One region of the Heyndrickxia sp. MSNUG genome, then DNA from elsewhere that is predicted to be linked to it. Evidence: riboswitches for the same ligand, from Rfam matches in the RefSeq annotation. Region 1 holds a riboswitch; each other region holds the start of a gene.

Region 1 (7,519 bases):
CGTACTTTTTTTCGTTGATATCACTGTGATTTATTGTTTTAAAGTATTTAGTTCAGCCATTGCTTCCTGGACTAGAGTGACTGCCTGACTCATTGCCGCACCCCCGCCAAATGCTGCGGTTACACCAACTGTCTCTAAAATTTGCTCTTCACTCGCTCCCTGGTCAATGCAGCCTTTTAGATGATAGATAATGCAGTACTCATCTTGAGAATAAAGAGAGATCCCTAATGCGATCAGCTGCTTCTCTTTTTGTGAAAGAGTTCCCTCTTGAAAGCATACTTCTGTAAAAGCATTATAATGTTTCGCAAGCTCAGGCATTTTTTGTGTAAAAACGCCAAGACCTTGTTTATATTCATGCAAAGCAGCTTCTGTTGAGTTGCGTGGTTCATAATGATGTTCCATCGTATCCACTCCTATCTTATTTTTTCTCGGTTAGTATGTTAGATTTCGGAGTGGGTTATTCAAACGTTGAGTGCTTCATTTGGCAGCTAAAAATAAAAAGCAGGCTGGCCGCCTGCTTTTATCTACATTCATTATTCTTTTACCGGTACGACAGCACCTTTATACTTTTCTAGAATGAAATCCTGGATTTCTTTTGAATGAAGGACTTCGACAAGAGCTTTGATTGCCGGTTTGTCTTTATCGCCTTCACGGACTGCAATTACGTTTACATAAGGTGAATCACTTTCTTCAATTGCGATAGAATCTTTAATTGGATTCAAACCAGCATCGATCGCGTAGTTAGAGTTGATTAGAACTGCATCGCCTTCGCCATTGTTAAAGATTTGCGGAAGCAAGGCTGCTTCGTACTCAGTGTCAAACTTTAGCTTCTTAGGGTTCTCTGCAATATCATCAGTTGTCGCTTTTACTTTTTCAACGCCTTCTTTAAGAGTGATCAAGCCTTCTTTTTCAAGCATTGTCAAAATACGTCCATGGTCAGCAACTGAGCTGCTCATAATAATGTGAGCTCCCTTTGGAAGGTCATCAAGGCTATTGTACTTCTTAGAGTATACGCCGATAGGTTCGATGTGAATACCGCCTGCAACTTCAAACTTATAGTTATTTTCAGCCATTTGAGATTCAAGGTACGGAATGTGCTGGAAGTAGTTTGCATCAAGTTCTTTTGAATCTAAAGCCTGGTTAGGAACGATATAATCGTTGAATGTTTTGATTTCAAGCTCGTAGCCTTTTTCTTTTAAAAGCGGTTTTGCTTCTTCAAGGATTTCTGCGTGAGGCACATTTGATGCGCCGACAACAATCTTTTTGCTTTCTTCCTTGCCGCCTTCTGTTTTGTCATCGGAAGTACCGCAAGCAGCCAACGTAATAGATAGTGCTAGTGTTATGAATACAATAAGCCATTTTTTCATGTGTTTTTCTCCCCTTATCTTTTGTCTAATTTTCTTGTGACGATATCACCAATGAATTGAATCAAAAATACAATGACTAAAATAATAATCGTTGCCATCAAAGTGACATCATTTCTGCTTCGCTGGAAACCTTCCATATAAGCCAGGTTTCCTAATCCTCCCGCTCCGATTACCCCTGCCATCGCTGTGTAGCTGACTAACGCTATCGCAGTTACTGTAATACCGGAAACTAGCGCGGGCATTGATTCAGGGAGGAGAACTTTCCAAATGATTGTTGTCGTCTTTGCTCCCATCGATTTTGCTGCCTCGATTACCCCTTTATCAATCTCGCGCAAGCCGATTTCAACCATCCTTGCATAGAAAGGAGCAGATCCGATGATCAATGCCGGCAATGCGGCATTTTCTCCAATCATGGTATTCAAGATGAATTTTGTAAAAGGGATCAGCAATACGATTAAGATGATAAATGGAATTGATCGGAAAATATTAACGAAGGCGCTTAAGACTACATTAACTGGTTTGTTCTCCCAGATATTCCCCTTCGATGTGAGAAACAGCAGTAAACCAAGGATTGCTCCCAGAATGAATGTGGCAGCGACAGAGATGGCACTCATATAAAGTGTTTCTCCAGTGGCCTCCCACATTCGGTCCCAATTCACGTTAGGAAAGAAATTTTCAGCCATTCGAAACCACCTCCACGCCAACTTCCTGCTTTCCGATAAATTCGATGGCACGCTGCAAATCGCTTTCTTCACCATCTAAATGGATAAACAGAGTTCCGTATGAACCATTTTGCGTCTGCGATATTTTCCCTTGCAAGATATTGACCATGATCGGGAACTCACGAACGAGGTTAGTGATAAGCGGCTGTTCAGCTCCCTCACCGACAAACGTCAATTGGACAACACGGCCATGTGGATAGAGTGATAGCAAATGGTCAACTGTTTCCTTTGTCTCTTCCGGTTCCGTTACCTGCTGGACGAATCTTTTCGTGATCGGCTGCTGCGGATTTTTAAACACTTCAAGCACCGGGCCTGTTTCGACTATTTTTCCGCCTTCCATTACCGCTACTCTGTGACATATTTTCCGGATTACATGCATTTCGTGTGTGATCAGGACAATCGTAAGTCCCAGCCTTTTATTGATATCAACAAGCAAATCCAGGATTTGATCTGTTGTTTCCGGGTCCAATGCAGAAGTTGCTTCATCTCCTAACAGCACCTTTGGATTATTTGCGAGAGCCCTTGCAATTCCGACCCGTTGTTTTTGTCCGCCGCTAAGCTGGGATGGATAAGCATCTCCCCTGCCGTCAAGGCCAACCAGTGAAATGAGCTCTTTAACCCGTTTGTCTCTTTCCGATTTGGAAACACCGGCAATTTCGAGCGGGAAAGCAATATTTTCCGCCACTGTCCTTGACCAGAGCAAGTTGAAATGCTGAAAAATCATGCTTATTTCCTGGCGAGCTTTTCTGAGTTGAGCCCCTTTAATACTGGATACTTCCCTGCCGGCCACGACCACCGAACCTGATGTAGGGATTTCAAGACCATTCAACATGCGGATCAATGTGCTTTTACCGGCCCCGCTATATCCGATGATCCCGTAAATCTCACCTTCTTTGACTTCAAGATTTACATCATCAACGGCTTTTACTTCTCCCTTTTTCGAAGCATAAATCTTTTTCGCCTTTTTTATTGTGATCAATCGACTCACCCTCTTTACAACCGAATATCTTTTTTTAAAACCGTTAAATTGTCCAACTTTATCAGTCTAGTTTCCCATTCCCTGAGTAAATTAATTCAAACAACTCACAGGGTCTACAGACCAATTATGTTCGTAAAATAATAAAAGCCTTTCTGCTAATGAGCAGAAAGGCATAATTGTAGGCTGTATCCTTTCTCTCATCTATCAAAGCAAAACGCTTTGAGTGAATTGGCACCATTTCAATAAGCAAGCTTATTGACGGTTGCCGGGTTTCATAGGGCACTTCCCTCCACCTCTCTTGATAAGAGCACGCTATTCATTTTTCAATCGGTTTTAAGTTACGAGTGTGATTTTATCACGGAATAAAAAAGGGTGTCAATAAAATTATTCTCAAATATCAAATGGAATGTACTGGAAAATACGTTTTATACTTTTGCTGCAGCAGATGGAACACCAGTCGCTTTTTCGATCGCCTGCTCCAAATCTTCTAAGATATCGTCAATGTTTTCAATGCCGACCGAGAGTCTGATCAGGTCCTCGGGTACGCCGGCTGCCTTAAGTCCTTCGGCATCAAGCTGTTGATGTGTTGTGCTTGCCGGATGGATAATCAGGCTTTTCGCATCTCCCACGTTGGCAACATGCGACCATAATTTGACTGAATTGATCAGCTTGGCTCCAGCGTCCCTTCCTCCTTCGATGCCAAAAACGACAACTGCTCCTGCACCCTTTGGAAGATATTGATCAGCAAGCTTTTTATCTGGATGGTCTTCATGGCCCGGATAAGCAACCCAGGTGACGGCTGGATGTGACTCAAGGAATTCAACGACCCTTAAAGTATTCGCCACATGTTCTTTCATCCTGACATGCAAAGTTTCAATTCCGAGATTGAATTGGAAAGCACTCTGGGGGCTGATTGATGGCCCCAGGTCTCGAAGGAGCTGCACCCGTGCTTTTACAATAAAAGCGGCAGCACCGATTGCTTCGCTGTAGACCAAGTGATGATAGCTAGAATCTGGCTCATTAAATCCAGGGAATTTAGCAGATTTCCAGTCAAAATTTCCGCCGTCAACGATGATGCCGCCGAGAACTGTTCCATTTCCCAAAAGCCATTTTGTAGCTGAGTGGACGACTATGTCTGCTCCATGCTCGATCGGCCGGCACAAATAAGGAGTGGCGAACGTATTGTCAATAATCAGTGGAACTCCTGCCTCATGGGCAATGTCTGCTACTTCAGCAATATCTAAAACCCGCAGACTTGGGTTTCCAATCGTCTCAGCAAAAACAGCCTTTGTTTTCGGCGTGATCACTTTTCTGAAATTCTCAGTGTTTTCAGGATCGACAAAATGAACCTTGATCCCATACTTGGGCAAAGTGACGGCAAAAAGATTATAAGTTCCTCCATAGAGATTGGAAGCCGCCACTATTTCATCCCCAGCCTGAGCAATATTCAAGATTGACATTGTAATTGCTGCCATTCCGCTGGATACTGCCAGCGCGCCGATGCCACCCTCAAGCAAGGCAACTTTTTCCTCGAGAGCCGTTACCGTCGGGTTATGGATCCGGGAATAGATATAGCCCGACTCTTTAAGTGCAAAAAGATCAGCCGCATGGCCCGTATTTTCAAATTGAAAAGCATTGCTAGAATAGATTGGCAACGCCCTGGCCCCTGTAACCGAATCTGGTGATTGCCCTCCATGTACTCCTAAAGTTTCAATTTTGTAGTTCCGCTGTTTTTCCGCCATTTCCATCTCTCCATTCTTTTAATTTTAGGAAAGAAGATACGAAAAAACCCTCTTCCTAAGAAGAGGGTCGTATATCGTCTCTCCTTATCTTTTCAGAGCCATTACTCTGATGGAATTAGCACCGTGTTTATTAACCGGTTGCCGGGCTTCATTGGGCCAGTCCCTCCGCCTCTCTTGATAAGAATATTAAGTTATAAATTTTTGCATCAAAATGGTCTTGCAAGTTAACGTGATAATATCATGCAGTAGAGCAGCCGGTCAAATATTTTTTAATTTTTCAGATAAAAACTTTTAGAGTCATCGGCCTGGCTAGGTAAAAGATTGATTCAAGCACCAGTAAAGTCCTAAATGGGCATACAAGATTAAAATAGCCAATGCTAATTCCTTCACGCAGCTTTATGTGTCCATCAAGCAAATGAATTAATAGATCTTCCCTTCCAGAAAGCTTCGCATATTGAGCAGCCGGAAATGCACGCTCCTTGCTGAATTCAACCTTCTTCTTTTTGAACGACAAATAATAAGTTTGCTTTTCTGCTTCAATCGAGAGACATAAATCCAGATTAGTAACTAATAGCATAATATGATTTTTCTTCTGAATTTCATTCATAAAGCTTTCGATTCTTTCTTCCATTCCGTTCAGCCCCCTGTTATTACATATTCCTTGTGTTATGGAAAAAACCTGTAATAATCCTTCGACAAATATTACGGGGCCCCTCAATAAATAGGTTCACAGGGGTAAGAAAGTCGATTGATGCTGCATCCCTGCAAATAATTGATACCTGATTCTTGCTTTTGTGCGAACTCAACTAAAAAAAGACAATGCCTAGGTGGAGTTTCGGCATTGTCCATCATTTCCCGAGAAATATGTCTAAACATCCTGCAATGTAGTTAAGCTCTTCACGATTCTTTCAGGGGCAGATAATATATCACATGCTCAGATAAGCTTTGAAAACTGCTGAGCAAAAAAAAAAAAACGGCTTAGCCGTTTGTTTGTACATTCTCTATTATTTTCAATTTTCCATATAAATAGGGGACGGATTGAAAGGCATATATTTTCTCCTGAATCTCTCCCTCGTTTAAGATAATCAGGCAGGGAACGCTTTCGATTTCGAATCGCTCGGCCATTGCCAGCAAGTAATTCAAATCTGCTTTGCCGCCAGAAATATCAGGCAGCAATTGTTCTATTACTGCTAGCATTTTTCCTGCTACCTGGCAAGTTCCGCACATAGGCGTATAAAAATACAGGAAACCTGTCTGCTTTTCTTTCAAAAAGGCTTCCATCTCTTCCTTTGTCCACTCTTTCATCTACAGTCATCCTTTTTCTAAATACTCTGCATGAACGTCGATATTTGCTCCAATCAAAACTGTAGCTAGATGGTACTCTGGTGCCGTGGCCACTTCCCTGTACATCTTATCAATGTACAAATGATTCGCTTCGGGAAACTCCCGTTTAAATTGCTTTCGAAGCTTCTCCCCGGAGGCATCCGCATCCACAAGAATATATACATCCTTATCAAAAAGTGAATCAATCAGCTCATCAAGCTTAGACACACCAATCGTTCCATTTGTACAAATAATTTCTACCGGTTCTTTTAGCACGGTCTGTACCTTTCTTTTGTCTGACGAGCCCTCCACTATGATCACCTTGTGATTTTCGTCCATCGCCATAACCACCTATGCACCAGAAAATAATTACTTTACAACATTATAAACATTATTAATTGAATTGTGCGGGTTAGTACATATTTCTATTGTCACTGTTTTTGTTTTTTTTTGCAAAAATTTGAACTAGCTCCTTAAAAGATAGGCTGTGTTAAACTTGTCTGTTGATTTCAGTTCCAGGCGCTTCGCTTTCCGGGGGGGGCGGCAGGTGAGCCCCCAGGAGTCTTCGCGCCTTCCGCTCCAATCAACAGGTGCTAAATATCAACATGTACTTTAACACAGCCAAAACATAAAGGTTTAGGAATAGTATACAAAAAAACAGCGGCTCATTGGCCGCTGTTTTATGCTAACACCAGCCGCCTTCATCACAATCAGTATACCGTGGTTCTGATTGGTCCGGCACTGATACATGCTGGTAAATTCTATTCTGTTCGGATTCATAGTGATGCCCGAGCTCAAGGTGGTCACCTTCAGGAAGTTTGATCTTTCCAATTGGTTCACTTTCTAAATAAAGCTGGATTGCTCCATTTTCTAATTTGCCTGTCACACGATCGGTAATGTCTATTTTTTGCTGTTTTAATGTCATCGTTGTTCACCCTTTACTAATATCTTCACTGCTATTATTTTGTCCGAATTCCGTAAATGAAGTGATGGGAAAATGCAGGAGATTATTAGCTGAAGTCGATTCAATGAATGTAAAAACGCCTTGAATAGATCAAGGCGTCAGGAGAATATTATTCTTTTGTCATTTCTTCGTATTGTTCAGCTGTCATAAGCTTGTCTACTTCACTGTTGTCAGATGGTTCAACAACAATCATCCAAGCCTTTTCATATGGAGATTCGTTAACGAATTCAGGGCTGTCATTTAGGTCTTCGTTAACTTCTACTACTTTACCGCTTACTGGTGCGTAAAGTTCCGAAACCGTTTTAACAGATTCAACACTTCCGAAAGGCTGATCAGCAGAGATTTCGTCTCCTACTTCAGGTAGTTCGACGAATACGATGTCTCCCAGTTCAGATTGAGCGAAATCAGTAATACCTACGCGA
Region 2 (7,519 bases), 2.3 Mb from region 1:
AACTTAGTTGATTGGAGTGGAAGGCGCGCAGACTCCGGCGGGCTCACCTCCAGCCCCGCGGAAAGTGAAGCGCCTGGAACGGAAATCAACAGACCTGTTATACCTCCCAACCAATAAAAAACTGTAGACAAACTCGCTTTTATCGGGTTGGTCTACAGTCCGAGCCACTGCCAGTTAAAGCAGCGGCTTCTTTTTTCTCATTTATTCATTGCAGCAAATTATGCATGTGATAATATATATTGCTTTTTCGTTAGCAAAATCATCTGTCTAAAAAGGAGTTTTCCTCTTTGCCTTTGAATTTCTGCTTCTTTACATAAAGTTTGATATTCAAATATCAAACGGTCCAGATCCTGGCTGAAGCGAATTGTTTCCTCGCTTGTATAACCTGATTCACTTGCCGAAGTCACCATTCGTTCCCTCATGCGATCTATTTCCTTCAATAAGGCCCTTTGCGATTGATACACTTCATAATTCCTCCTATAAATCCTCTACTACTTTAACTCCTTAAATAAATAAAAGATTACTTGAAAAATTATTACAAATGCTTGTATCAAAGTAAATAGATTCGCAAAAATAGACATTTTTCTCTGTTAAAAATTTTTTCTTCGACAATATTCACGCTTCTAAACTTGAACCTTGGAAAAAGCATACGGGGCTACTGGGTTACTGGCTGACTTTCTCGTTCTCATAAATAGGTACCCAGCCTTCTGTCGTTACAAAAATCCTTACTGCGACCACCTGTCTGTCATCCTGCAAAGTGAAATAGTGGCGCACATTTTCTGGTACTGAAATCAAATCTCCAGGATCAAGGAATACTTCAAAAAATTCTCCGTCTTTCCCCTGGATCACAAACACTCCATGGCCGCTTACAATAAATCGTACTTCATCATCTGTATGGTGGTGCTCCTGCTTGAAATTCGCAAGAAGCTGGTCTAGATTCGGAGTAGTGCTTGATAAGGAAATGACATCTTGAGCTTGATAACCCCTGCGGTTTGAGATATCCTCGATTTCAGTCTTAAAAGCATCCAGTATTTGCTGCTTTTCTTCATCTGATAACAGGAATTTTTCCTGCAGGTTCGCCGGCAGCTTTTCAATATCCCAATTTTCATAGATAACTTCCTGGCCCTTTAAAAACGCAGCTACTTCTTCATGATTGACAATTCTTTCCTTAGAATTTTGCTTAACGATAAATGCCATTTAAAATCTCTCCCTTATTATCCTTATTTTAGTAATATCTTTTAAACTACTTTAAATAACTGAAATGGTTTATGCTCAAGGAGCCTTAATTGATATCGGAATAAAAATTCTGTTGCCTCTAATATTTTCTTAGCCTCAAAGGCATTCCGGCCCCAGACTGTGATGCCATGATTTCTGATCAGGACTGCTCCTGTATCCCCTTTTACATGCTCAGAAAACGCTTTTGCCAGAGAAGGAATGTGTGCATAATTCGGAATGATCGGAATTTTGAGGACGGCATCTTCCTCCCATTTATCAAATGCTTTAATTAATTCCTGGCCCTGAAATTGGACTTCCCCCCTGTCACCATAGACTTCGGAGATGACATTATTGTCAATCGTATGGACATGGAGGCTGCAGCCCGCGTTGGTCTTTCTATATACTTCAACGTGCAGAAGTGTCTCGGCTGATGGTTTCAAATGCGTTTCTTCAACTGCCCTACCGTATTGATCGACAAGCAAAAAGTCTTCCTCAGTACGTTTCCGTTTATCCTTTCCGCTCGCTGTAACCAGAAACTGTATAGGGTCGCTGCTTACCTTGATCGCTAGGTTGCCGCTAGTTCCCATAAACCAGTCCCGTTCAGCAAGTTCTGCCTTCACATCAGCAAGTTCTTCCCATTTTGTTTCTAAAATGCTCATCCTCTCACCCCTGTCTTAGTTTTAAGAACTTCTATACAATCATAAAAAGTTTCAAATGGTATATGGGGAATTTCCCATTCTTCACACTTGGCTTTTAAATAATCTCTAGCGAATACAAAGTCTGCCTGCTTTGCAGCTTCAAGGTCGGTTACAGAGTCGCCTATAACAATTTTATATGTTTCGTTTTGAGAGAGCTTCCTCATAATTGATGGCTTGCAGCAGCCGCAATCATTGGTACATTGCTCATCGCAGCTGTTTGGCCATTCTATTTTGATTGTCTCTTTTGAAAAATTAGAGCCATTGCAATAAACTCCTGCAAACGGTCCAAAGCGTTCAATGATTGGTTCTATAAAAAAATCAATTCCTCCGCTGACGATATAAACCGGGATACTTTCCTCTTTCGCAAACTCAAGAAATTCCTGAAAGCCAGGGCGAATCTTAGCATTTTCTAAAGCATAATGAATGATTTCATCCTTCAGGCTAACCGGCAGTAGAGAAAACATCTTGCCGACTCCTTCTCTGATTGAAACACGGCGATCCAGTACTGCATTCTTCAGCTCATCCCAGCCAGGAGGTGCAAATTTATTCATGATTGAGATAATATTGTCTTTTTCAGTTACCGTCCCGTCAAAATCACAAAATATTACTGGATTTATCATTTTGACACCGCCTCTGTTGAACCCCATAGAGCTAAAGCGATCTTGAGTTCATCATGCTCCAATGCTCCTTCTTCAAGTGTTTTGCCATTCAGCACAGTATCAATTGCCTGCCGGAACGCCTTGCCTCCACCTAGGGCACCACCTGGGTGACCATGGACACCGCCCCCTGCATTGATAATTGAATCCAATCCAAAATCATTAATCAAGAGTGGTACCATACCGGGGTGAATCCCAGCTGATGGCACTGGGAAGCTCTTTTTAAAAAGATCCTCTGCGGTTAATGCATCTGAGATGGAAATGGCCTGCTGCTTTTCAAGTGCCACACTTCCATAAGGCGACGGGAACAAAGAGAAATCCGCCCCTGCATAGCGCACCAATTTTCCAAGGAGCAAGGAATGTGAAAATCCATAATCTTCAGCAGAAGTCAGGGCCCCGCTTACAGCCGGGTGTGCCATGATGGGTACGTTAATCTCATCGTCTTCCCTCAATTCCTGGAGGACATCCAATCCATATGCAAAAACATTGAATAACAATGCATCAGCACCAAGTTCAGCCGCTTTCCTTGCTTTATCTCTTAACTGAGAAGTCCTTCCCGTAAGATTGGCAGCATATAAGGTTCTGTGGCCGGTAGTTTCATAGACTTCTTCCAAAACCTTCTTCCCTTGCGAGATTCTCTTCTCAAAAGGGGTAAGTTCATTTTCGAACAGGATTTCATCATCCTTGATAAGGTCTACTCCACCAAGACTCTGTTCCCGTAATTGCTTAAGCAGGAAATCAAGATCGCGGCCAATCACACCTTTGAAGATACTCATTAATAACGGGCGGTCATACACGCCTAATTTACTGCGAATGCCCTCAATACCAAATCGTGGTCCAGGAAAAACCTTTTTTAGCTCATCGTCAAATTGTAGATCGACTAATTTCACTTTGCCATCAAGCGAGAGCTTTCCAAAGACGGTTGTTAAAATCGCCGGCAGATCTGGTGAAAAATTCAAGGCAGGATAAGCAATTTTTATTGTCGCCACCGTTTCTGAATTGCTGTCAAAGCCGGTTCCTTCAATTGAAACCACTCTTCCCTTATGTTTTTTAAGCTGTTTTTGATCGAGCTCTGGCAAATCTGTCCATGAACCTACTGTCAGTCCAAGTGCGATTCCCTCGGCCTTTTTCTCTGGGTTATGCTTTGAATCATGTACAATATAAGTTGCTGTAATTTCACTCATGAAGCTCATTCCCTTCTAAAACTAAATTCGTCATGCTAGAACTGGCAGGAACAAAAAGCGCAAGCGCCTTGGTCAGCCCCGACAAGCGCTGGCCGACTAAACCCGCCACGTCCTGTGGCAACGTCGGCACTAGTACATCGTGTCCGTCGAAGGACCGACCAATGAAGTCGTTCTTTGACTTCGTTGGGCGGACCGAAACCGAAATGTGTAGCCGACTGTCCAGAAACGCAGAAACTGGAGGCTCCGACAAAGAAGCGCTCTTTGCTTCTGCCGGCGGAGTTGAAGTTTCGGAGTTTCTAGGAGGCGAAACTAGACAAGAGACTCGAGGGGCTAGGCGCTGGAGCTGGATTAGGCAAATCTGACTTGAGTTATCCACACCTGAAAAATTTTATAATTTCCTAATGAAAAAAAACCTCTTCGAAAAGAAGAGGTTAGATGAATAAACTAACATCTCCTTATCTATCAGCTTCCGCTGCAAGAATTAGCACCGTGCCCAGCAAAAATGCTGGGTCGGTTGCCGGGCTTCATCGGGCTCGTCCCTCCGCCTGCTCTTGATAAGAAAATAATTTAATTAAGTTATTTAATTGGTTTAATTGGATAAAGTAATTTTATTAATTAGGATTATGTCAGGTTACTAAATTATTGTCAATATGTTTTTTGAAAATTCCCAAGCTTTCAATTCTGCTGACAGCTTCCCTGAGGCGATCCTCGGAGGTAAGCAAACCTACCCTGACATATCCTTCTCCATATTCACCAAATCCTACTCCTGGCGCCACCGCGATATGTGCTTTATCCAATAAGAAATCAGCAAATTCAACAGAAGTAAACGTCTCAGGAACTTTTAACCAAGCAAAAAATGAGCCTTTTGGAGCCGTAATGTTCCATCCAATATTTTTTAGCCCATCGACCAGCACATTCCTTCTTGATTCATACAAGTCATTCAATTCGGAAACACATTGCTGCGAACCCAGCAATGCCTCTGCAGCTGCTTCCTGAACCGCGCCAAACAAGCTGACATACATATGGTCCTGAAGCAAATTAATTGCAGCAATCACACTTTTGTTCCCAGCAGCAAAGCCAACACGCCAGCCTGCCATATTATATGTTTTAGAAAGGGTATAAATTTCGATTCCAACATCCTTTGCGCCTTCCGCCTGTAAAAAACTGAACGGATGTTTTCCATCAAACCCAATCGCGCCATAGGCAAAATCGTGAACGACACAAATTTCATTTTCTTTCGCAAGCTTAATCGTTTCATTAAAAAAATCCTCGTCTGCGATGGCTCCTGTTGGATTATTCGGGTAGTTAAGAAACATCAACTTTGCTTCGGATAAAACTTCCTTTTCAATCTCCGTATAATCAGGTAAAAAGCCGTTTTCTTCCCTCAGAGGCATTGTCACCATTTTGGCTCTCGCCAGTTCAACACCTGACCAGTAATCAGGGTATCCAGGATCAGGAACAAGAATCGTATCACCTGGATTAAGCAAGCATTGAGGAATTTCAACGAGGCCAGCCTTCCCGCCAAATAGAATCGCAATTTCTTCTTCAGGATCAAGATGGACCCCGTATTCCCGTTGATAAAATTCTGCAGCTGCTTCCTTGAAGGAACGCATTCCCCTGAAAGGAGAATACTTATGGTTAAGGGGATTCTCAGCCGCTTCTTTTAATTTTTCGACAATATGTCCAGGAGTCGGCTGATCCGGGTTACCTTGACCAAGGTTAATTACATCTGCCCCCTGCTCTGTGTATCTCCCTACTTTTTGGACGAGAGATGCAAAGAATTGCTTGGGCAGGCTTTTCAATAAATCTGATTGTTGAAACTCCATTTTATTTCACCTGCTTAAAGAACTTATTATATTTTGAAAATTTTAATTTGAAATTCTAGTCACAAATGATATAACGTAAATAGTAACTTGTAAAGAAATAATTTTCAGAAATTATGGCGGTGAATGAAGATGAAATTTAAAATAGCCTGTCTGCAAATGGACATCGCTTTCGGAAACCCAGGAAAAAACTACGAAACAGCAATCAGCCTAATAGAAAAAGCCAGCACTGAAAATCCAGATATCATCGTACTTCCCGAGCTTTGGACCACGGGATATGATTTAGTAAATCTTAATGGTCAAGCAGATGCAGAGGCGCGTGAAGCCGCAGCATTTTTAAAAGATAGTGCTGCCAATTATCATGCTCACATTGTCGGTGGTTCTGTAGCCAATAAAACAGAGGAAGGCATTGAAAATACAATGCTTGTGTTCAATAAGAGTGGAGAGCTGTCAGGGAAATATAGCAAATTGCATTTGTTTCAGCTGATGGATGAGCACTTATATCTTGCAGCAGGAAAGCAAAAAGGTCTTTTTTCTTTAGACAGCAGGAAATTTGCGGGGCTTATTTGTTATGATATCCGCTTTCCTGAATGGGTTCGCGCACACGCTCTTAAGGAGGTTGAAGCAATGTTCGTCGTTGCTGAATGGCCGATCCAGCGTCTTGAGCACTGGAGGGCATTGCTCATTGCCCGAGCAATTGAAAACCAGTGCTATATAATTGCCTGCAATCGTTCAGGATCTGACCCTAATAATAAATTCGCAGGCCATTCCATGGTAATAGGACCATGGGGAGACATAATTGCTGAAGCAGGGGAGGAACAGGAGATTCTTACAGCTGAAATTGACCTAGACCAGGTAATAGATGCGAGAAGCAGAATACCTATTTTTGCAGACCGCAGACCTGAACTATATTAATTATTTTCAAACTCAGAAAAACCGCTCTCACATTGACTGGAGCGGTTTTTCAGCTTATAAAAGTTATTCCGGCTTTGCCCACATTTCTTCTGGATTCAGTTCATAAATCCCATTTTCTCTGTACATATAATGGTTGATGATGAATTCTCTCCTAATCGTTGCATAGTCATCATGAAACTTCTTGATGTATTCATTCAACTCCTTCTCAGGGTACTTTTTCCCCGGCATTAAACCACGGACAATGTATTCGAACACCATCAATTTTTTCTTTCTCTGTGCAGGAATATTCTTCAGTTTTCCGTCTTTCGTAAGGAAATTCTCAATTACTTTTTTACTCTCCAAATTACGCTCAATCATTGCTTCCACCTCTCCTTCCTTTTTCTCAATCAGCTTGCTCAGAGTCTTTGCCTGCTGCATAATGACAGATCCGTTTAAATGAAAATAAATTGTGTTTTTGTCCCTGCGCTCATATATGACGTTGATATCACGAAGCTTCTTAATGTGATGAGTAATCGTGGGTGGTGTAAGGCCCAGTTTTCCGGCAATCGCCTGCCCATGTAATGGACCATTCGCCAGCAAAGCGACAATCCTTATCCTAGTCGGATCTCCCATCGCTTTATGGAAAGCGACAATTTTGTCAAGCTGCATAATTTCACTCCAATCGAATTAAATGAATATCTAATTAGGTATGTATCTAATAATAATACATTTATTAAAAAATGAAAAGCCTAAAAAAAGAACCAGTCTGATTGAATGTTCAATCAGACTGCTCTTTTTGGCAGGGAAGGTAAATATGAAAGGTAGTTCCATGTCCTACCTCACTTTCAACCTCAATTGATCCACCATGCTCCTCTATAATTTTAAAGCTTACCATCAATCCTAGGCCAGTGCCTCTTTCCTTCGTGGTGTAAAAAGGCTCTCCAAGTTTTTTTACTTTTTCTGCTGGGATTCCTTCCCCTTCATCCCTGATGCTAATATGTATCCGTCCTCCAGGAGCCGGACTGATTGTGATAGTTACATAGCCGCCC
Region 3 (7,519 bases), 1.7 Mb from region 1:
AAATGCTCATTCCAAATCCCTTGTTTCTCCAGTGGATTTTTATAATAAAGGATATACTCTTCCTTGTTTGGAAAAACAATGTCCTTTCTTTCAGAGAGTTGCTTTCGAAGCTTATCTTTTTCTTGTTTAATTTCAACATCATTTCCGTCTATCAAACCATATTCTCCAAACTCATTTGTCAAAGCTCCCTCACAAACAAGCGATTCTATTAGTTCTGGATGTGCAGCAGCAAGGCCTAAGCCAACTTCTGCACCCATAGAACTGCCGACAACATGACATCGGGTGACTTTAAATTCCATTAATAAAAGATGAAGATCCCCGGCCAAATCATCAATATGGTAGCCAGAACCTGGCCGATCAGATTTTCCATGGCCGCGTAAATCAGGGATAATCAGGTTAAAGTCTTCTTGAAGGTATGGTACAACTCCACTCCACATTGCAGAGGTCCCACCGCTGAAATGCAGTAAAAGCAGAAAAGGTTTTTGATCGTTTACTTCTGTATATTTCACGTTTAAGCAGATGGAATTCTTCAATTTTAAATTTTTTTCCAACACGATTTTTTCCTCCAGCAGGAATTTTAATTTTTTAATATTCCGAAATCAGTTCTTGATAATAAAATACCACAGCCGCAAGCTGTGGTATACAATTGATCGTTTTATTCAGATTTTTATGTTAAAACCTATTACAAATCATCCTAAGCAGGGTTAAGCTGCATAGTAAGGGATACTGAAGAACAGGCATGAAACAATTGAACCATCTTTTATCATCGTTACTTCCCCTATCGCCATTTCCTGATGAGGTAAAAGAGCAACGCAAACATTAGTATTGCAAGGAGGGACCAACCCTTCATTCCAATGCTTTCAGATTTTGATTCTTCTGCTGTTTTTTGATCTTGCTTTCCTTTGCTGGCTTTTTCATTAGTTTGTTCTTGTTTTCGTGGCTTTGTTGAAGCATACATCCCCTTGTGATTTGAATTGGCGTAGTCCATGGCCTCCCAAATGCGATTTTCATATTTGTAGTTTCCATAGTCGTAGAAATCCTCGACCAATCCCGCCTTTGTAATTACTTCCTGATGAAGCTTATCCCCTACCCATACCCAAGCCAGCAGACGGCCGTACTTATCAAACAAATTGCGGCCATCAGTTTCAAGTGTAATGTTGCCTTGGTTCAATAATGAACATGTGAACTCAGCTGCCTCTGGACCAAACGGTTCTATTGCGGTCGTGCTCTCTGGCGTATCGATATATAAAAAGCGAGTTTTATAATCTTTTCCATTAATGTTAAATACCGCTGTATCTCCATCAATACAATCCACTAGTTTCGCAGGATATGTTTTTCCGAGCTGTGGTATTCCTTTCGATGGGGACGCAATTGAAGTGCTAGGAGTCTGTTCAGAGTTTTGTACTGTACTCCCTGCTTTCGGAAAATTATATCCTTCAAGTTCTACTTTACTTTCATTTAATTCTTCTGCACAAGCATTGCTGTTGTACTGCATGATTAACTTGATTAAGTCCTTCATATTTGATGCGCTTTTAGCAATTTGGGTTGGCTCATGGAGTTGATAGGCACAATCCCCACTGCGAAAATGACCACCAAGCTCGTCAAGCCCTCCATTATGAGCTGATGCATTTTCAGGCAAAAACAAATATGCAATGATGATGAATGCCGCTAATGTATAAAATTTTGCGCATTTCATTGACGGTCCTCCCTTTAAATTATATTAATATATCAAATTTTCCCAAGAAAATTCACCCTGCTACTATGCCGGTATTTATATAAGGATTGTGCTGAATTTTTGCCTAAAAAGGCAACTTGGAGTCAATAACTTGTCTAATTCAAATAATACTACTTATTATCTTTTCTTGCTCAATTTACAATTTTTGCTATTAAACCTAGAATTATCCTATCGGTATTGAACCTAAATCAAACTCGCAAATTTTCATTCAACTTAATTAAAATAAGTGATACTTACTCAAAAAATTTCCCAACCTATCAGTTCGACAAAAACCGATCTATTTGTTGCAATGTTCAGAATATTAAAGTATAACTATGTTAATCTACTAATTTTTATTAGCTAGAGTCTATCATTATACATTTTTAGGAGGAATTTATTTGAAGAAGAATGTCGTAGCTTTAAGTCTTACAGCAAGTCTTGCATTAAGTGGTTTAGTAAGTGCAACCGGTTTTGCAGCTTCATCTTCAGATGCACAATCAAACAAGTATACGAAAAGCCAAGGCTCGCCGGAATTTGTTGCCGGTAAGCTGACAAATCCTTCAGCTAAGGCTGCCAAAGATGTTGTGCTTGATTATCTTAAGAATTCGAAGGGAAAATATAAGCTAGGAACTGCAGATAGTTTCATTGTGAAATCACAGGAAGCTGACAAGCTAGGCGGAGATGTGGTCCGCTTACAGCAAGTTTATAATGGAGTGCCAGTTTGGGGAGCAACACAGGCTGCCAAAGTTGATGAAAATGGCGTACTTCAAGTATTCACAGGGACTTTAAGCAAAGAGCTAAGCAGTAAGCTAGTTAAAAAAGCCAATCAAAAATCTCAAAAGCAGGCTGTTACACTGGCAGAAGCTGATTTAGGCTTCCAGCCTGTGTATGAGCAGGATCCAACTGCTGAGCTAGTTGTCTACCCTGCTGCTGATAAAGCCGTTTATGCATACCATGTAACATTAAATTTCTTAAGCCCTGAACCAGGAAACTACCAATATTTTATCAATGCTGAAACAGGTGAAGTTATCAATAAATACAATGCGATCGACACTGCCGGAAAAACGGATCCTTCACTGACAGGCTCGAACACAGTTGGTTCTGGAGTCGGTGTTCTAGGTGATACTAAAACACTGAATACTTTACTTTCTAATGGCGCTTATTATCTACAGGACAATACTCGCGGTTCCGGTGTATTCACGTATGACGCTAAAAATCGTCAAACAACGCCTGGCTCTTTATGGGTGGATGCTGATAACAACCTTAACGCGAAATATGATGGTGCTGCCGTGGATGCACACTACTACGCAGGCAAAACATATGATTATTATAAGAATGTGTTTAACCGCAATTCCTATGACAATAAAGGAGCAGCTTTAAAATCTTCTGTACACTACAGCAGAAATTACAACAATGCTTTCTGGAATGGCGCTCAAATGGTTTATGGTGATGGAGATGGAACCACTTTCGTACCGCTTTCAGGCGGACTTGATGTCGTAGCACATGAATTGACACACGCTGTAACAGATTTCAGTTCTGATCTCGTTTACCAAAACGAATCAGGCGCATTAAATGAATCAATTTCAGATATCTTTGGTACAATCCTTGAATTCCATACAAATAACAATCCAGACTTTGAGATTGGTGAAGACATCTATACACCAAATACAGCTGGCGATGCTCTTCGTTCAATGAGCGACCCAACTAAATATGGTGATCCTGACCACTATTCTAAGCGTTATACTGGTACATCCGATAATGGCGGAGTTCATACAAACAGCGGAATCATCAACAAGGCTGCTTATCTTCTAAGTCAAGGTGGAACACATTATGGTGTGACAGTGTCTGGAGTAGGTACGGACAAGCTAGGTGCAATTTTCTACCGTGCTAACACAGTATACTTCACATCTTCAACCAACTTCAGCCAGGCAAGAGCAGGACTTGTACAGGCTGCAACAGATCTGTATGGTGCCTCTTCTGCTGAAGTAACATCAGTTAAGAAAGCATTTGATGCTGTTGGTGTAAATTAATAGAGTTTCATTTTAAGAGACTGACTCAAAAAGTTGAAAAACTTCTTTGAGTCAGTCTTTTTATTTTACTAGTATTTGATGGATGACTCGTTCGGGCAGTAATTTCTCTTTTGGGCAACCTTTTTTATCTTAGGAGCACTTACTTCCTATCAATATTCTTTATTGGTTACCTATTTTTTCATCGTGTTAGTACTTTCATGTCACCAATCGCTTTTAATGCAGCCAAAAGGGCATGTAATTTTCTTATTGAAGCCTTCTACAGAGATAAAATACTCTTGAGTGAATCCAAACAAGCGTTAAAAATCTGTAGTTTTCGCTAAAATTTGTCGAAATCCCGTAAACTGGAAATTTTCCGCGATTTTTTCCAGCCGATACATAAAAATTTTGACCAGTTTTCATCCTATTACCATTTTCAGTTCACCAATCACTCTTATTGAGCACCAGTTTTCTTCTTATCAGCATTTTCAGGGAACCAATGGCTCTTGTTTGTTACCAGTTTGGATCCAATATGAATTTTCAGAGTGTAAATAACCTTTTTTTTATCATAAAATCAGAAAAAGCACTTAAAGTTTACTAGTCCACGATACTTGCAGGTATTTACACCCGACGATCAATTTATTATTACTTAGTAATTCCAGTTTTCGCGGATTCCCCCTCCTCCCTTTACAGAATCTTAATAAATGGGAAAACCGTTATTGCACTCCTTCGCTTTAACGCTTTAATTAAATATTGACATCAGGTAATATAAGTTGTAATATTTAGAGAAATTTCACAATTAAATAAATTTATTTCTTATCGAGAGAAGCAGAGGGTTCTGGCCCTATGAAGCTTCAGCAACCATCAACTATTTGTTGAAAAGGTGCTAATTCCAGCAAGTTTTTATAACTTGGCAGATAAGGAGAATGGCTCGTATTTATCAAAGTCTTCTTCTTATAGAAGGCTTTTTTATTTTATCTAAAAGAATAACAACATCAGGAGTGAGATGAATGGTGAAAATTGAGACAAAATTAGCTCAAATTGGCAATAGAAGTGAAACTGCTACAGGTGCAGTAAATCCCCCGATTTATTTAACGACTGCGTATAGACATGAAGGAATTGGCCAGTCAAGCGGATATGACTATGTCCGAACAGGAAACCCTACTCGGGAAATTCTTGAAAAAGCAATCGCAGACCTTGAAGAAGGTGACCGCGGATTTGCCTGCAGTTCAGGCATGGCTGCTATCTGGACGATTCTTTCCCTCTTTCAGAATGGTGATGAGTGGGTCGTATCCAAGGATTTATATGGCGGAACCTATAGACTTCTGGAGCAAGGTTTCAAAAAGTGGGGATTAAATTGTACATATGCCGATATGGCGGATTTGGAAGAAGTCGCCTCAGCCATCAATCCAAAAACGAAGGCTCTATTTGTTGAGACACCGACAAATCCTCTGATGGAGCAGGCTGACATTAAGGCAATCGCAGACATCGCAAAAGCAAATGGACTGTTATTGATAGTCGATAACACATTCTATACTCCCCTCTTACAAAAACCGATTACCCTGGGAGCGGATATCGTTATCCATAGTGCCACTAAATATCTGGGAGGTCACAATGATGTATTGGCAGGATTGATCGTTGCTAAAGGCCAGGAATTATGTGATTCTCTTTTCCTTCATCATAATGGAGGCGGCGCTGTGCTCAGTCCCTTTGATTCCTGGCTGCTGATCCGCGGGATGAAGACTTTGTCATTAAGGATGGAGCGTCATGAACGAAATGCAATTCAACTGGTGGATTATTTAAAAGAACATGATGCCGTCACTGATGTCCTTTACCCTGGCAGAGGCGGGATGATTTCTTTCAGAGTGAAATCCCCTTCAATGGTTAATCCGTTTTTACAGAGCTTATCAACCATCACCTTTGCAGAAAGTCTTGGAGGTGTTGAAAGCTTTATCACCTACCCGGCTACACAGACACATGCAGACATCCCAGCTGATATCCGTGAAAAAATTGGAGTTTGCGATCGTCTGCTTCGCTTCTCGGTGGGGATTGAGAATGCTGATGATTTACTGGCTGATTTAGAAAATGCTTTTAAAAGAGCTGAACTGGAGGCAAAAGTATGACCGACTGTTACACCTTTGAGACAAGACTCCTTCATAATAAGCATAAAGTAGACCCAGTTACCGGAGGAGTCAGCGTGCCGATCCAGCATGCCTCCACCTTTCACCAGCATTCTGTAGACCATTTCGGAAAGTACGATTACAGCAGGAGTCTAAATCCCACCAGGGAAGCACTTGAAGAAATCATTGCCGAACTCGAAGGCGGAACTCGAGGCTTTGCCTTTTCTTCTGGTATGGCAGCCATATCGACGGCCTTTCTTCTATTCTCAAAGGGCGACCATATTGTCGTGACGGAGGATGTATATGGCGGATCTTATCGGATGGTGACACAGGTACTCAATCGTTTTGGCATTGAACATACTTTTGTCGATATGACAGATCTTGATGCAGTCAAAAAGGCGATCAAGCCAAATACTAGATTACTATATGTAGAAACTCCTTCTAATCCTTTGCTGAAGGTAACTGACATTCAGGGAATTAGCAAGTTAGCTAAGTTGCATGGAGCATATACGTTTGTCGACAATACCTTCATGACTCCCTATTTACAAAGACCATTGGAGCTTGGAGCGGACCTTGTCCTCCACAGCGCGACGAAATTTTTATCAGGACACAGTGATACCGTGGCCGGTCTTGCTGTTGTTAAAAATGAAGATCTCGGACATAAGCTTTATTCCCTGCAAAACTCGTTTGGAGCAATCCTCGGAGTCCAGGATGCCTGGCTGGTAATGAGAGGCATCAAAACATTATCAGTAAGGATGAACCAGTCACAAGACAGTGCGGTTAAGATCGCTCATTTCCTGAAGAATGAACCTTCTATCAAAAACGTCTATTATCCTGGTCTATCTGAGCATCCGCAGTATCATGTACAACGCGGTCAGGCTGAAGGCCCAGGTGCAGTGCTCTCTTTAGAGCTTGAAAACGCGGAGAAATTAAAAAGGTTCATAGAAAATTTAAACCTGCCAGTATTTGCGGTCAGCCTTGGAGCAGTGGAATCGATCATCTCCTACCCCGCAAAAATGTCTCATGCAGCCATGCCGGAGGACGAACGGAAAAAACGAGGAATCAGCGACGGCCTGCTGCGGTTATCGGTTGGACTTGAAAATGTGGATGACTTGATCAAGGACTTCGAGCAGGCTTTATTATCAGCAAATAAACACTCAGCTTACAAGGAGGGAATCCGATGAGTTTCCTGAAAATATTGGAAAATGAAATTTTAATAGCGGATGGAGCAATTGGCACCCTTCTCTATTCTTACGGTGCAGGTACCTGTATTGAAGAATTGAATGTTTCTCATCCCGAAGACATTATGCGAATCCATAAGGCTTACATGGATGCAGGTGCAAATCTGATTCAGACAAATACGTACGCAGCAAATTATATAAAACTTGAAAGATATGGACTCGAGGATCAAGTTAAAGAAATCAACAGTGCAGCTGTCAAGCTCGCCCGCCAGGCAGCGGACAAAAAAGCGTATGTTTTGGGTACAATTGGCGGTAACCGGGGTATAAGGCCGTCTGCCATTCCAATTGAGGAAATCAAACGAAGCTTCAGAGAGCAGCTTTATTGTCTGCTTCTCGAGGGCGTTGACGGGATTCTGCTTGAAACCTTTTACGATATGGAAGAAATCGAAACGGTGCTCGCGATTGCCCGCAAAGAAACAGACCTTCCGATCATCGCGC
Region 4 (7,519 bases), 390 kb from region 1:
AGCTGTTGAGACAGTAAAAAACTGGCTGGACTCTCCGAAAGAAAAATCGGCTCCAACAGCCCAGGATGATTACCAGGTTGAGATCATTCCAATCAAGGAATCCGTTTTAATCGACGCACCGGCAAGTTGGCAAATGCCTGAGCTGCCAAGAGGCTGTGAGGTCACTAGCCTTGCCATGCTCCTGCAATACAAGGGAATATCGGTGGACAAGCTTACATTAGCAAAGGAAATTAAGAAAAATCCAGCTGAATACAAGCTGGCTAATGGCAATATTTATTTTGGCGACCCAAACGAAGGCTTTGTCGGCAATATGTATACCTACTCTGAGCCAGGGCTTGGTGTCTATCACAAACCAATAGCTGAACTGGCTGAAAAGTACCTTCCTGGCAAAATAAAAGATCTTACCGGGGCTGATTTCCTTGAGCTGAAAGTTCACCTTTCCGACAGCCGTCCTGTATGGATCATCATCAATACCGAGTATAAAAAGATAGACGATAACTTTTTCCAGACATGGTACACCCCGAAAGGCGCAGTCTCGGTCACGACAAAGGAACATTCTATACTTGTGACAGGATATGACCAGAAATATGTATATTTTAATGACCCGCTGACGGGTGAGAAAAATAAAAAAGCACCCATGCATGATTTCACGGAAGCATGGGTGCAGATGGGAAGGCAGGCAATTACCTTCCTTCCCTAATGATTAGCCTTTTAATGACTGTAATACTTTTTGCGTTTCATACTCCTTCTGGAAGGAGTATTTTTTTCGACATAAACATCATGCCACACCATGAACATTAACACAGTCCAGATTTTACGGCTGTTGTCTGCTTTGTTCTGGCAGTGGTCATCAAGAAGCTTCAACAAATAAGCCTTATTGATCAAGTGATCCGTGCTGCTTTCCTTGATGATGTTCTTTGCCCATTCGTTCATTTCGTCCTTCAGCCAGTGGCGGATCGGAACAGGGAACCCAAGCTTTTTGCGAGTCAGAACATGGTCCGGTACAACGCCTTCAGCTGCTTTACGCAAAATATACTTAGTTGTATTATTAGCAGTTTTTAAGCTTGTTGGAATCTTAGAAGCTGTTTCAAATACAACCTTATCAAGGAATGGAACGCGAAGCTCAAGTGAGTGAGCCATTGTCATTTTATCAGCCTTCAATAAAATATCGCCGCGCATCCATGTATGGATATCGATATATTGCATTGTATCAACAGGATCATATCCTCTGCTCTCTCGATAAAGAGGCTTCGTGATATCTCTGTAATCATACTGGCCATTGTAAACATGCAGAAGCTCGCTCTTCTCTTTTTCCGTGAACATTTTCGCGTTGCCGATATAGCGTTCTTCCATTGGCGTCACGCCGCGTTCAATGAAGCTCTTTCCTTTCATTCCCTCAGGCATCATTTTTGCAATGCCTTTAAGCATGGATTTTCCAACTCCAGGAATTTTATTGAAGACTTCAAGGTCCTGTGGTTCACGATAAATATTATAGCCGCCGAAAAGCTCATCAGCACCCTCACCAGAAAGAACAACCGTAACATGCTTCCTTGCTTCACGGGCAACAAAGTATAAAGGTATAGCTGCCGGATCGGCTAGCGGGTCATCCATATGCCACATGATTTTTGGAAGTTCATCCATGTATTCCTGCGGGCTGATCACATAGCTGATATTTTCAACACCTAGTTTGTCAGCCGTTTCTTTTGCAACATCAATTTCGCTGAATCCGTTTTGTTCAAATCCAACCGAGAATGTCTTGATTGCAGGGTGATACTGCTTGGCAATCGAAGCGATGATCGAAGAGTCAATTCCGCCTGAAAGGAATGAACCAACCGGAACATCACTGCGCATATGCATCTTCACTGATTCGAATAACACATCTCTGATTTCATTCGTGAATTCATCTTCAGTTTTATGGATTGGCGAAAAGCTTGCCTTCCAGTAGCGCTTGATCTCCATTGGAGAACCAATTTTCTTCGTAAAATAATGGCCTGGCTCAAGCTTGTAAATGCCTTCTGACATTGTATTCGGTTCTGGAACGAACTGATAGGTCAAATAATGCTGCAATGCTTTGTAATCAAGGACATCATTCTCTAATGCAAGAAGGATGCTCTTCTTTTCCGAGCCAAAATATGTGCGATCTCCATCTTCAAAATAGAAGAATGGCTTAATCCCAAAGTGATCGCGTGCTCCAAAAAGGATTTGTTCCTGTTTATCCCAGATGACAAAACCGAACATTCCGCGAAGCTTATCAACAGCATGCTCTTTATAATGGCTGTAGAGAGCAATGATGACTTCAGTATCAGAGTGAGTCTCGAACTTAAGTCCCTCTTCAATTAATTCCTCGCGAAGCTCAAGATAGTTGTAAATCTCGCCATTGAAAATGATCCAATATCTTTCATTTTCATAAGTTAATGGCTGGTGTCCCGCTTCAATGTCAATAATGCTCAGACGGCGGAAGCCAAATTGGATATGCTCATCATAATAATACCCATCATCGTCCGGTCCACGGTGGGTAATGATATCATTCATATTTTTAAACAGCTGCTTTTGTTCGCTGCTGAATTCTTGTGCCTTTTCATGTACACAACCGATAAAGCCACACATTATGTACTTCACCTTCTCCATTTCAGAAAAAATTTATTGTTGAGTCGTTAAACCTTCTAAAAACATACCATCTAATACTACCATTAAACACAAAAAATTTGCAGTAAAATCTCAGGGAAAATTAAGGGAATACTTTATTTTACACCTTTTGGTCTAGATGCAAACCAGAATCTCCATTCTTGCGGGTATTTTGGTCCTGTCTGCCTTTTCAATCCCTCTTAATAAGACGGAAAATAGGAAAGGGAGTTACATATATTTATGCAACTCCCTTTCCTATTTTATTAAGCTTGTGCTTGTGTGCGTAATGCTTCTGCCTTGTCAGTGCGCTCCCAAGGAAGATCAACATCCGTACGGCCAAAGTGTCCGTAAGCTGCTGTCTGCTTGTAGATTGGCTTGCGAAGGTCAAGCATGTTGATGATGCCAGCTGGACGAAGGTCAAAGTTGTTGTTAACAACATCGATTAATACATCTTCGCTTACTTTGCCTGTTCCGAAAGTATCGATAGAGATAGATACTGGACGAGCAACACCAATCGCGTATGCAAGCTGAACTTCAACTTTTTCAGCAAGACCTGCAGCTACGATGTTTTTCGCAACGTAACGTGCAGCGTATGCAGCTGAACGGTCAACTTTTGTAGGATCCTTACCAGAGAATGCACCGCCGCCGTGGCGAGCATATCCGCCGTAAGTATCCACGATGATTTTACGGCCAGTCAGGCCTGCATCACCTTGTGGTCCGCCTATTACGAAACGGCCAGTTGGGTTGATGAAGTATTTAGTGTTTTCGTCGATCAATTCTGCTGGTACAACAGGATTGATGACATGTTCTTTAAGGTTGCGCTGGATTTGCTCCAGGGAAACTTCTGGGTGGTGCTGAGTTGAAATAACGATTGTGTCGATGCGGACAGGCTTGTCGTTCTCATCGTATTCAACCGTTACTTGAGTTTTTCCATCCGGACGAAGGTATGGAAGGATTTCTTCCTTACGCACTAAAGTCAGGCGGCGTGAAATCTTGTGTGCCAATGAAATCGGAAGAGGCATAAGCTCTTTTGTTTCATTGCAAGCAAAACCGAACATTAAGCCCTGATCTCCTGCACCGATTGCTTCGATTTCCTCGTCAGACATGTTTCCTTCACGAGCTTCAAGAGCCTGGTCAACACCCATTGCGATATCAGCAGACTGCTCGTCAATAGAAGTCAATACTGCGCAAGTTTCAGAGTCAAAACCATACTTCGCGCGAGTATAACCAATTTCCTTAACCGTTTCACGAACGATTTTTGGAATATCTACGTATGTAGATGTTGTGATTTCCCCTGCAACTAGTACAAGGCCAGTAGTAACTGATGTTTCAGCAGCAACACGAGCATTAGCGTCCTTAGCAAGGATCGCATCCAAAATTGCGTCAGAGATCTGATCACAAATTTTATCCGGATGGCCTTCTGTTACTGACTCAGAAGTGAACAAACGACGTTTTGTTGACATCTGATTTCCTCCCTCATTTATAAAAAATTGATCGAGACTGTCCCAATACAGACCTCGGTGTGATACGGTACTCATTCCCTATGTAGTATGAAATAAACGCTGAGTTTTTATTAGAAAAATTTGTTTAAACCTCATGCTGAGTTCACTTTTCCTAATCCTACCCATGGGAGCAATGACACCAAAGAAGGCAGATCGACTGCTATCGCTAAAAGACAAGCAGACAGAATACAGAAAAAAACAATATAAAAAACCTCTCCAAATCATGAGGAAAGGTTTTTGCTTTAATCCGCGCCTTTCGCTCTTATCGTTCAAGGGCATTTCCCTTGCGTCAGGTTAGCACCTTTGCCCGAAAAAAACATACCTTTTCAAGGCTGTTATTTCTCGTTTGCAGGTTGCTGGGTTTCATTGGGCCTGTCCCTCCACCAGCTCGGGATAAGAGAGTATCCGTTCAAATCAAAATCATAACGAACCTATAATTACATGTCAATCCTTTTCTTCAGAAAATGTCGATTCATGCAGAAACTTTCACACTTTAAAGCACCCGGGGTCAGACCCCCAACACGTTAATGCGTTAATCCCCTGGGGGTCTGACCCCCAGTGCGTTGGTGTGTTAAAATCCTGGTGTGGAGTTTTACTTGGCTCTTGCTCCGGCCTTCTTCTATATATATGTACATTTTTGTAAAAGAGGGAATTTTTTCGAGCATTAGTATAGATTAATTAGAGCAATGTGCTATACTAATAGCGAGATGTAAACACTTTCAATATATCAATCTTTAAAAAAGGAAGGTATTCTCGGATGAATGTTGTAGGAATTTCCAATGAACTTTCAGCTTTATTAAAAGGAAGCAATATACAGGTACAGCTATCTGTTCCGCAGCTGGTTGAAAAAGTCTTGAATCGCAATGAAGGTCTGTTGACCTCAACAGGTGCAGTGAGAGCCACTACTGGAAAGTATACTGGCCGCTCCCCTAAGGATAAATTTATTGTAGAAGAGGAATCGGTTAAGGACAAAATTGACTGGGGCTCTGTCAACCAGCCAATTTCTGAGGAATCCTTTACGAAACTTTATAATAAAGTTTTGAATTTCCTGAAAGAAAAAGAAGAAGTCTTTGTATTTAAAGGCTTCGCAGGTGCAGACAAAAAATACCGCCTTCCAATACAGGTCATTAATGAGTATGCGTGGCACAACTTATTTGCCCATCAATTATTCATTCGTCCGGATGCAGAGGAGCTGCTTAGCCATGAAGCAGGCTTTACTGTTATTTCTGCGCCTACCTTCAAGGCTGATCCAAAGGAAGATGGGACAAACTCAGAAACATTTATCATCGTTTCATTCGAGAAGCGCGTCGTTCTGATTGGCGGTACAGAATATGCAGGTGAAATGAAGAAGTCTATTTTCTCTGTCATGAATTATCTTCTTCCTGAAAACGGCATCCTATCCATGCATTGCTCTGCTAACGTAGGGCGTGAAGGTGATGTTGCCTTGTTCTTTGGATTATCCGGAACAGGAAAAACTACATTGTCCGCTGATACGAACCGCCGTTTGATCGGTGATGATGAGCACGGCTGGTCGGCAAACGGTGTTTTCAATGTTGAAGGCGGCTGCTATGCAAAGTGCATCAATCTTTCTAAGGAAAAAGAGCCGCAGATTTATGACGCAATCCGCTTCGGTTCTGTACTTGAAAATGTTGTTGTTAACAGTGAAACGCGCGTAGCTGACTATGATGACAGCTCACTGACGGAGAATACTCGCGCAGCATATCCAATCCAGGCAATTGATAATATCGTTGAACCAAGTATTGCCGGTCATCCGAATACGATTGTATTCTTGACTGCCGATGCCTTTGGAGTGCTGCCTCCAATTGCAAGGCTTACGAAGGAGCAAGCCATGTACCACTTCTTGAGTGGCTATACATCCAAGCTTGCAGGAACTGAACGCGGCATCACGTCACCACAGGCAACATTCTCTACCTGCTTCGGTTCTCCTTTCTTGCCGCTTGCTGCGACACGCTATGCAGAGATGCTTGGCGAAAAAATCGATGAGCATAACGCGAAGGTATTCCTCGTTAACACAGGATGGACTGGTGGAGAGTATGGAACAGGGAGCCGGATGAAGCTTGCCTTCACACGTGCAATGGTTCAGGCTGCTCTTGAAGGCGAATTGAACAATGTTGAAACAGTGAAGGACGAAATTTTTGGTCTGGACATTCCTCTTCACGTCCCGGGTGTTCCTGACGATGTACTTCAGCCAGTAAAAACATGGAGTGACGAGGAAGCTTATTATGCAAAAGCAAACGAGCTTGCGCAGAAGTTCCGTGCCAACTTCAAGAAGTTCTCAAACGTGCCGTCCGAAATTGAAGAAAAAGGCGGACCAACTGCATAAACTGTACAACTAAAGGCCATTTCCAATTATGGAAAAGGCCTTTTTTTTGTTGATATATCAGGAGAAAGTTAAACAGTTCTCTTTATTAATGCTTCCCTGTCTACATTTTGCGGAGGTTGTTCCAACCACCTGTTTTCAATCATCAATTTTACGCCATCATTTGCATAATGAAGAATTTCAGTTACTAGTCTTGTGTAATGCCCACCTAAATCCTTTCTAAGACTAGCTCCTATACCTGTTCCGTAACCAGTAACGCTAATAGCAACAAGGCTAGTAGTATGGAACATCATTAGCTTATCTGAAAAGGGTGCGACAATAGATTGTGAAATTGCTGAATCCCATGTGCTTGGGAGCGGCACTCCATCCTCAATTAATATTTCTCTAAATATAGTTTCATGCTTTGCTGCTATTTCAGAACCTCTTTCCATATATCCCCTTACTTCTGATGATTGCGCAGTCTGGGCAAATCCGGCTAAAAATGTCCTGCCAATTGAATTCGTTTCCGTATTTTTAGATATATGGGCAAGTTCCACCGCAGTTAAAGGGCGATGTTTACCTAGTAATCCTGATAAAAATGAGTCATTCTGCAGATATTCAGCTTTTTCCATTGGAGGAATAGTCGGGGAGCGGACAAAGGCCCCCTTTTCAAGAAGCAGGTTACAAGCATCATTATGAAGTTTCATAAACATCTCGGAAGTTTTCGCAAATAAGACTCTTACATCCATCCTAGCCAATACTTCAAGAAACGCAGAGGAAGCTACAGTTCCAGCGGCGGCCATGTATTTAACATATCGCAAAGTGAAAAGGTCTGAATATAAGCGATCAGCTTCTAGGTTAACATCTTCCTGATTGAACCCAATGGGCAATGCGTGATTTTCTTTTACAAAGATTTGTTTGACCTCATCCAGTACAAATTTACAATTAGATAAGGCAGTATTAATAATCCCAATTATATCGGGATCCTCATTTACCTGTGCAAAATGTTGAACTATGCAGTGTGCCATCGAATTCTGCATATATGCCCCCCACAATGCTGCAACCTCAGAGG

What was found. A riboswitch is a leader RNA that binds a small molecule or an ion and turns the genes downstream of it on or off. The one in region 1 is predicted to bind S-adenosylmethionine.
Region 2: linked by a shared signal. The riboswitch ahead of mtnW (2,3-diketo-5-methylthiopentyl-1-phosphate enolase) and the one ahead of AABM38_RS20875 (O-acetylhomoserine aminocarboxypropyltransferase/cysteine synthase family protein) in region 1 are both predicted to bind S-adenosylmethionine.
Region 3: linked by a shared signal. The riboswitch ahead of AABM38_RS12165 (methionine biosynthesis PLP-dependent protein) and the one ahead of AABM38_RS20875 (O-acetylhomoserine aminocarboxypropyltransferase/cysteine synthase family protein) in region 1 are both predicted to bind S-adenosylmethionine.
Region 4: linked by a shared signal. The riboswitch ahead of metK (methionine adenosyltransferase) and the one ahead of AABM38_RS20875 (O-acetylhomoserine aminocarboxypropyltransferase/cysteine synthase family protein) in region 1 are both predicted to bind S-adenosylmethionine.

Annotation. Positions count from the first base shown of each region.
Region 1 is NZ_CP150978.1:4,117,342-4,124,860, forward strand. Features, by position in the region: gene AABM38_RS20855 (carboxymuconolactone decarboxylase family protein) at 31-402, opposite strand; gene AABM38_RS20860 (MetQ/NlpA family ABC transporter substrate-binding protein) at 534-1,367, opposite strand; gene AABM38_RS20865 (methionine ABC transporter permease) at 1,382-2,050, opposite strand; gene AABM38_RS20870 (methionine ABC transporter ATP-binding protein) at 2,043-3,068, opposite strand; SAM riboswitch class I at 3,263-3,376, opposite strand; gene AABM38_RS20875 (O-acetylhomoserine aminocarboxypropyltransferase/cysteine synthase family protein) at 3,494-4,810, opposite strand; SAM riboswitch class I at 4,892-4,994, opposite strand; gene AABM38_RS20880 (hypothetical protein) at 5,088-5,441, opposite strand; gene AABM38_RS20885 (thioredoxin family protein) at 5,789-6,115, opposite strand; gene AABM38_RS20890 (toprim domain-containing protein) at 6,122-6,472, opposite strand; gene AABM38_RS20895 (YusG family protein) at 6,819-7,058, opposite strand; gene gcvH (glycine cleavage system protein GcvH) at 7,207-7,519, opposite strand, start outside.
Region 2 is NZ_CP150978.1:1,548,524-1,556,042, reverse strand. Features, by position in the region: gene AABM38_RS07590 (aspartyl-phosphate phosphatase Spo0E family protein) at 219-464, opposite strand; gene AABM38_RS07585 (1,2-dihydroxy-3-keto-5-methylthiopentene dioxygenase) at 664-1,197, opposite strand; gene AABM38_RS07580 (methylthioribulose 1-phosphate dehydratase) at 1,239-1,874, opposite strand; gene AABM38_RS07575 (2-hydroxy-3-keto-5-methylthiopentenyl-1-phosphate phosphatase) at 1,871-2,533, opposite strand; gene mtnW (2,3-diketo-5-methylthiopentyl-1-phosphate enolase) at 2,530-3,753, opposite strand; SAM riboswitch class I at 4,206-4,314, opposite strand; gene AABM38_RS07565 (pyridoxal phosphate-dependent aminotransferase) at 4,380-5,579, opposite strand; gene AABM38_RS07560 (carbon-nitrogen family hydrolase) at 5,709-6,491, shown strand; gene AABM38_RS07555 (metalloregulator ArsR/SmtB family transcription factor) at 6,555-7,139, opposite strand; gene AABM38_RS07550 (PAS domain-containing sensor histidine kinase) at 7,249-7,519, opposite strand, start outside.
Region 3 is NZ_CP150978.1:2,442,933-2,450,451, reverse strand. Features, by position in the region: gene AABM38_RS12180 (alpha/beta fold hydrolase) at 1-554, opposite strand, end outside; gene AABM38_RS12175 (thermonuclease family protein) at 779-1,696, opposite strand; gene AABM38_RS12170 (M4 family metallopeptidase) at 2,113-3,744, shown strand; SAM riboswitch class I at 4,534-4,644, shown strand; gene AABM38_RS12165 (methionine biosynthesis PLP-dependent protein) at 4,731-5,843, shown strand; gene metC (cystathionine beta-lyase) at 5,840-7,024, shown strand; gene AABM38_RS12155 (bifunctional homocysteine S-methyltransferase/methylenetetrahydrofolate reductase) at 7,021-7,519, shown strand, end outside.
Region 4 is NZ_CP150978.1:3,726,282-3,733,800, forward strand. Features, by position in the region: gene AABM38_RS18735 (C39 family peptidase) at 1-700, shown strand, start outside; partial or broken gene asnB (asparagine synthase (glutamine-hydrolyzing)) at 704-2,607, opposite strand; gene metK (methionine adenosyltransferase) at 2,889-4,088, opposite strand; SAM riboswitch class I at 4,387-4,527, opposite strand; gene pckA (phosphoenolpyruvate carboxykinase (ATP)) at 4,885-6,471, shown strand; gene AABM38_RS18755 (DUF3231 family protein) at 6,540-7,519, opposite strand, start outside.